3 regions of the Luteibacter sp. UNCMF366Tsu5.1 genome follow, and region 1 is predicted to be linked to each of the others. Evidence: predicted binding sites of a transcription regulator. Region 1 holds the regulator's gene; each other region holds the start of a gene.
The links. The regulator HrcA, encoded in region 1, represses chaperone genes, less so after heat shock. The targets are predictions, from matches to a motif close to TTNGCACTCNNNNNNNNNGAGTGCNAA.
Positions count from the first base shown of each region.

Region 2: rpoH (RNA polymerase sigma factor RpoH) is a predicted target of HrcA. The motif match lies at 1,056-1,082, and genes of this name have one in related genera.
Region 3: BT115_RS16605 (co-chaperone GroES) is a predicted target of HrcA. The motif match lies at 1,058-1,084, and genes of this name have one in related genera.

Region 1 covers NZ_FPIS01000001.1:905,830-908,089, forward strand. Annotated here, with positions in the region: gene dnaK (molecular chaperone DnaK) at 1-57, opposite strand, end outside; gene grpE (nucleotide exchange factor GrpE) at 188-721, opposite strand; gene hrcA (heat-inducible transcriptional repressor HrcA) at 809-1,870, opposite strand; gene recN (DNA repair protein RecN) at 2,006-2,260, shown strand, end outside.
Region 2 covers NZ_FPIS01000002.1:53,027-55,286, forward strand. Annotated here, with positions in the region: gene BT115_RS09445 (RHS repeat-associated core domain-containing protein) at 1-224, shown strand, start outside; gene BT115_RS09450 (hypothetical protein) at 218-640, shown strand; partial or broken gene BT115_RS18920 (uracil-DNA glycosylase) at 659-793, shown strand; gene rpoH (RNA polymerase sigma factor RpoH) at 1,115-1,975, shown strand; gene BT115_RS09460 (response regulator transcription factor) at 2,052-2,260, shown strand, end outside.
Region 3 covers NZ_FPIS01000004.1:75,348-77,607, reverse strand. Annotated here, with positions in the region: gene BT115_RS16615 (protein-disulfide reductase DsbD family protein) at 1-531, opposite strand, end outside; gene cutA (divalent-cation tolerance protein CutA) at 581-925, opposite strand; gene BT115_RS16605 (co-chaperone GroES) at 1,133-1,426, shown strand; gene groL (chaperonin GroEL) at 1,511-2,260, shown strand, end outside.

The DNA.
Region 1 (2,260 bases):
CATCACTGCAACGCAGGAGTTGGTCGTACCGAGGTCGATGCCGATGATCTTGGCCATTGAAGTTGCTCCGGAATGCTAAGCGGCCCCCGCGGCCGCGACTGTTGTGAAAGTGGGGCTCTGCCCCATTGATTCAATGCCTGGTGAGACGCCCCGGCGGCCTCGAGACCGCACCGCACGGGGTTTTCGTTCAGTTGTCGCGCACCACGGCGACGAGCGCCGGACGCAGCAGACGATCGTTGAGCACGAAGCCCTTCTGCACCACGGCCACGACGGTGCCCGGCGCATGCTCGTTCGACTCGACCGAGCTGATGGCCTGGTGGTGGTCCGGGTTGAACGGCTGGTGCAGCGGGTCGACCACGCTCAGGCCGTTGGCCTGGGTGACCTTCTCCAACTGCTTGAGCGTGAGTTCGAGGCCTTCGCGCAAGGTCTTCGCGTCGGCCGATTCATTGGCCAAGCCCAGAACGATGCCGTCGTAGACCGGGAGCAGGTCGCCGAGCAACTTTTCGTTGGCGAAACGGCGAGCCTGATCGAGGTCACGCTGCAGGCGGCGGCGCTGGTTCTCAATTTCGGCGCGCTCGCGCAGCACCGTCTCGCGCGCCTGCGCCAGCTCGTTCTCGAGGGCGCCCAGCTTCGCGGTAAGGGCGTCGAGGTCGGCGTTCACGCCGTGCTCCGCCGTACCATCCTGCGCCGGATCCGGCACATGGGGATCGTTGTTCTGCATGCTTGCTCCAAATGTCAGCCAACCGGCCCGCTCGATCGAGGGGCCGAACATTCGCGGGAAATTAGTAAACCCGCCTCCCGGGGCGGTTTATGAGGTCGCCGCGGCGCGATTCAAGGCGTCGCTGAGCAATCCGGCCGTGGCTTGGACCACGGGGATCACCCGCTCATATGCCATACGCGTCGGTCCAATAACTCCGACAGCGCCGAGCATGCGGCCGTTGGTGCCGTAGGTGGCGGTGACGATGCTGCAGCCGTCCAGGGCCGAGAATCCGGATTCCTCTCCGATGAACAGGCGCACGCCGGGCGCCTTGACGCACATTTCCATCAACTGCAGCAGATCGCGCTTCTGCTGGAAGGCGTCGAAGAGGTCGCGCAGCCGGTCGATATCGGCCAGTTCGGCGTACCCCATGAGGTTGGTCTGGCCGCTGACCAGCACGTCGTCGGCGTCCTCGTCCGGGGCGAACGAAGCCGTGGCCAGTTCCACCACGCTGGCAAGCATGCGATTGAGTTCGCCGCCTGCCTCGCGCAATTCGCTGGCAAGGTGCGCGCGGATGTCCGCCAGCCGGAAGCCGGCGAACTGCGCGTTGAGGTAATTGGCCGCCTGCTCCAGTTCGCTGGCGCCGATCGGACGCGCAAGCTGGATCACCCTGTTCTGCACCTGGTTGTCCGAGAACACCAGGATCACCAGCACGCGGGCGTCCGGCAGGGAAACGAAGTCGATATGGCGCAGCGGGAAATCGCCCTGGCGTGGCACGGTGACCACGCCAGCGAAATGCGTCATCGCCGAAAGCAGGTTCGAGACGTTGCCCAGGAGATCGCGCGTGGTGGTCTGGTGCGGTGGCAGGCTGCCCTGCAGGCGCGCCATCTCGTCGCGTGGCAGCGGCTTGAGTTCGAGCAGGCTGTCCACGAAAAGACGCAGGCCACGCGGCGTAGGCACCCGACCGGCCGAGGTATGCGGCGATGCGACCAGCCCGGCCTCCTCGAGGTCCGCCATGATGTTCCGGATGGTGGCTGGGCTCACTTCCAGACCCGACGAACGCGCCAGCGTGCGTGAGCCGACCGGCTCGCCATCCGAAAGGTATTGGGAAATCAGGGTCCGCAGCAGCCGGCGCGCGCGAGCATCGATGTCGTGACCGGTAAACGGATTCATGCGCCTGACTGGATGAAGAAAGGGGTCGGTTGCTGCCGCTATCAATAAGGTCTTGCCGCCCCGCTTGCAAGTCTCGGCTCCTGCGACTCCGCTCCCGCTACAATCGCGGCGTTTCCCTCCGCCACGTCGGTGCCCATGCTCACCTCGCTCTACGTCCGCCAGTTCGCCGTCGTCGAAGAAGCCGAGGTCGCCTTCGGCCCCGGCCTCACCGTGGTCAGCGGCGAGACCGGTGCGGGCAAGTCGCTGCTGGTGGATGCGCTGATGCTCCTGGCCGGCGCCCGCGCCGACAGCGGCATGGTGCGCGCCGGTTCCGATCGTGCCGAACTCGCCGCCGAGTTCGATCTGGCCGGCTTGCCGGAAGCCACCGCCTGGCTGCGCCAGGAGGAACTG
Region 2 (2,260 bases), on a different contig from region 1:
GTCACGGCCTGGCGCAGCGAGCGTCGACGATACAGGGTCGGGATGCAGTGTTTTCGGATGAGCAGAATGCTTACCGTACTCAAGGCACCGTGAATCAGGGTTTGGGAATTTCGTCGATATACGGAATCTGGACGCAAGGAGATTCTTCGGTCGACGAAGAAACCATTTCGACTTATGCGGAGAAGAGCGCAGAGAATTGGTGCAATGCAGGTGGGAAATGCTGAAGCCTTGGTTGCCTTATCTCATCGGGCTGGCGTTTGCGACTGCTGCCAATGTCGGTTTTGCCTCGCAAGTGACGGTGGTCGCCTCCATATGCGATATCGTGCACTCCCCTGAGAAATACGACGATCGGCGCGTCTCGTTTCGATCCCATGTAGAAAGCGATGGCGTGCATGGGGCTTATCTGGCGGAGCCTGAGTGCGACAAGGGCATCACGTTGGAGAGCGGCGGGAGAGCAGACTGGACTGACTTGAACCGGATCATGGATACGATCGGTACCGTCGGGACGGCAAGGAAGTCTGTCGAGGCGTCCTGGGTCGGGGTGGTCCACGTGAAGGGGCCCGTCATCTCGTTCTCGGCGGACGGCATAAGCGACGTCACTTACAAGCTGTCGGACGGTTTACGGCGCAGGGCCAAATAGGGCTCCTCATCGCTGCAGAACAGGAGCGTGCTGTCCGCCCACCGCGGCTTCATAGGCTGCGGCCACTTCGCCAAGGCCAACGCATATCTCGAATCCCGCGGCGAGCCGCCGATCGACTGGTCGCTGCCGCCCCGACCGGCCCTGCAGGTGTAGGAGCGCGCCGTGCGCGCGACATCTCTTCGCCGGGCCTGGGGGCTGGCGCGCGAGCGTGCGAACCGGGGCGAGAAGCTGTCGCGCGCAGGGTGCGCTCCTACGGCGAAGGTTTTAGGCATTGCGAACAACGGGTTGCGTTGCCGGCCATCAGCCGTGGACGCCCCGGACCGTACCGGACATGAACCAGCCTTACCCAGCGCTGGACATGCCTGACCTATTTCTGTACCATTGCGTACAGTTAACCGATGAACTTCGGGCCGACTTAGCACTCTCATCCCGGGACTGCTAATCTGCGTACAAGACTTTCAGGAGGTTCCACACATGTCACAAGCCCTCGCCACCCGTAACTACGGGCTACCGAGCGTCGTCGGCAGTCTGGATTCCTATATCTCGGCGGTCCATCGCATTCCGGTGCTCAGCCTTGACGAGGAGCAGTCGCTCGCGCGCCGCTTCCATGAGGAAGCCGACCTCGACGCCGCCAAGCAACTGGTGATGTCGCATCTGCGTTTCGTGGTCCATGTGGCTCGCGGATATAACGGCTACGGCCTGCAGCTTTCCGACCTCATCCAGGAAGGCAACATCGGCCTGATGAAGGCGGTGAAGCGCTTCGACCCGGACCAGGGCGTTCGTCTGGTCAGCTTCGCGGTGCACTGGATCCGTGCCGAAATGCACGAATTCATCCTGCGCAACTGGCGCATCGTGAAGGTCGCTACCACCAAGGCGCAGCGCAAGCTGTTCTTCAACCTGCGCAAGAGCAAGAAGCGTCTGGGCTGGATGAACGCAGAAGAGGTGCGCGTCGTGGCGAATGACCTGGGCGTGCCCGAGGCCACCGTCCGCGAGATGGAGTCCCGCTTGTCGGGACGCGACGTGGGCTTCGAAGCCCCGGCTGACGCCGACGACGACGAGAAGCCGGCACCGGCCGCGTTCCTGGTCGACGAGGGCGCGGACCCGTACGACAACCTCGCCGAGGAAGACGCGAGCAACAACCAGATGGGCGCGCTGTCCTCGGCGCTCGGCAATCTGGATGACCGTTCGCGTGACATCATCCAGCGCCGCTGGTTGGCCGAGGACAACAAGGCCACGCTGCAGGATCTTGCGGACGAGTACGGCGTTTCCGCCGAGCGCATCCGCCAGATCGAGGCGAATGCGATGAAGAAGATGCGGGTTGCCATCGCGGCCTGATCCATCGGCGGCGTAAGATTCGGAACGGCCCCCTCGGGGGCCGTTTTCCGTTGTCACCATGCAGGAGTCCAAACTGATGCTCAGGGCCCTGGTCATCGAAGACGATGAGGTCACCGCTCGCGACATCGTCGCGGAGCTGGGTGCGCACGGTCTCACGGCCGACTGGGTCGCGAATGGCCGCGACGGTCTGCAACGTGCGCTTGCCGATGGTTACGACATCATCACCCTCGATCGCATGCTTCCCGGCATGGACGGCATCGACGTCGTCTCCGCATTGCGCCAGCG
Region 3 (2,260 bases), on a different contig from region 1:
GGGCGCACCGAGCAGTGCAGCACCCGAGGCAGCCGGTGCGGCGGGGGCGGGCGAGGGCGAGCGGATGGTGGACGCCCCACCGATCGTGAGCTTCAGGTGCTCGGTGTTCGGCGGGTAGCAGATCTTGGGCTCCACCTCGTGGCAGCCCTGGTACTGCACGTCCAGCGCCAGCGTCTTGGTGCCTGCGTCGGCCAGCGTGTAGGGCACGCTGGCCTCGATATCGCCGTGGTAGATCTCGACGTCGCCGAGGTACTCGTCGTGTTTCTTGAGGCCATCGGGAAGCGTCGGTTGGCCCAGCGTCACGCCCGGATCGGCGGCCTTGATCTTGATCCGCCCCCGGTAGAGGTAATAGTCGGGGGCAATCCGCCAGTGCAGTTTCACCATCCCTGGCTGGCTCGCATCGGAGGTGAGCCGGAAGGCCTGGGTGACCGGCAGCAGGTCGCCATCGTCCTGCGCGAGCGAGGGAAGGGCGACGGCCAACAGACCGAGGCCAGCGACCAGGTTCCGCACGAGGCGGGCAAACGACGTCATGGCGACTCCATGGATCGACGCGGTGACGAACCGCGGTGGGCGTCGGTCATTATGACCGGGCGGTTCCGTATTGGCTTGCAAGGACCGAGGTCTCCAGCCAGCGGAGATACGGCGCGTGGGCCGCCGCGATGGTCAGCGCGACGATCTCCGGCACCTCGTACGGGTGGTGCGCGGCGACGAAGGCTTCAACGGCCGCGAAGGACTCGCGGACCGTCTTCACCAGCAGGAGGTCTTCGGCGTCGGTGACCACCTTGCCCTCCCAGCGGTAGGTGGACCGCATGCCGGGCAGGTGGTTCACGCAGGCGGCGAGGCCGGCCTCGACAAGGCCGCTGGCGAGCGCGGCCGGCACGTCGCCGGGCGGGCAGGCAATGAGAATGACGATGGCTTCGGACATGCCGCCCATTGTGGGCGGGACATGGGCGAAGCACCAATGTTGTACCCGCCCCCTTGAACGGTTTCGTCGGCGGCACCATTGGTGGGGCACGCCCAAGGCCCTTCCGATGAAGGGAGTGCTTTGGCTAGAATTCTGGCACTCACCTGGGCCAAGTGCTAACAAGGTGGACCAAATCCTTTGTCTGTCAATCACATGGTTGGAGAAGTCATGAGCAAACTGCGCCCGCTGCACGATCGCGTCATCGTCAAGCGTCTTGAGGAAGAGCGTGTTTCCGCCGGTGGCATCGTCATCCCGGACAGCGCCACCGAAAAGCCCACCCGCGGCAAGGTCATCGCTGCCGGTACCGGCCTGCTGCTTGCCAGCGGTCAGCTCCGCCCGATGGGTGTGAAGGAAGGCGACGTGGTCCTGTTCGGCAAGTACGCCGGCCAGGAGATCAAGGTCGACGGCGAAGAGCTGGTCTTCCTGAAGGAAGACGACATCGTGGCGGTTCTGGAGGGCTGATCTTCGCGGCTCCCCTTTGGGTAGTCAGTCGCAAGATTAAGAACCCCTTTCCTTATTTCAAAAATTTTTGAGGCAAAAATTTTTATGGCAGCTAAAGAAGTCCGTTTCGGCGAAGACGTACGCGCTCGCATGCTGAAGGGTGTCAACACCCTCGCGAACGCCGTCAAGGTTACCCTGGGCCCGAAGGGCCGCAATGTCGTGCTCGAGAAGAGCTTCGGCGCCCCGACCGTCACCAAGGACGGCGTCTCGGTCGCGAAGGAAATCGAACTCGCCGACAAGTACGAGAACATCGGCGCGCAGATCGTGAAGGAAGCCGCTTCCAAGACGTCCGATGTCGCGGGTGACGGCACCACGACCGCGACCGTGCTGGCCCAGGCGTTCATCCAGGAAGGCCTCAAGGCCGTGGCCGCCGGTATCAATCCGATGGATCTGAAGCGCGGTATCGACCAGGCCGTCACGGCCGCCGTCGGCGAGCTGAAGAGCCTCTCCAACCCGACCGCCGACGACAAGGCGATCGCCCAGGTCGGCACCATCTCGGCCAACTCCGATGCCGACATCGGCGACATCATCGCCAACGCGATGAAGAAGGTCGGCAAGGAAGGCGTCATCACGGTCGAGGAAGGCTCGGGCCTCGAGAACGAGCTCGACGTCGTCGAGGGTATGCAGTTCGACCGCGGCTACCTGTCGCCGTACTTCATCAACAACCAGCAGTCGCAGCAGGTTGAATTGGACGACCCGTTCATCCTCATCCACGACAAGAAGATCTCGAACGTGCGCGAGCTCCTGCCGGTGCTCGAAGCCGTTGCCAAGGCAGCCAAGCCGCTGCTGATCGTG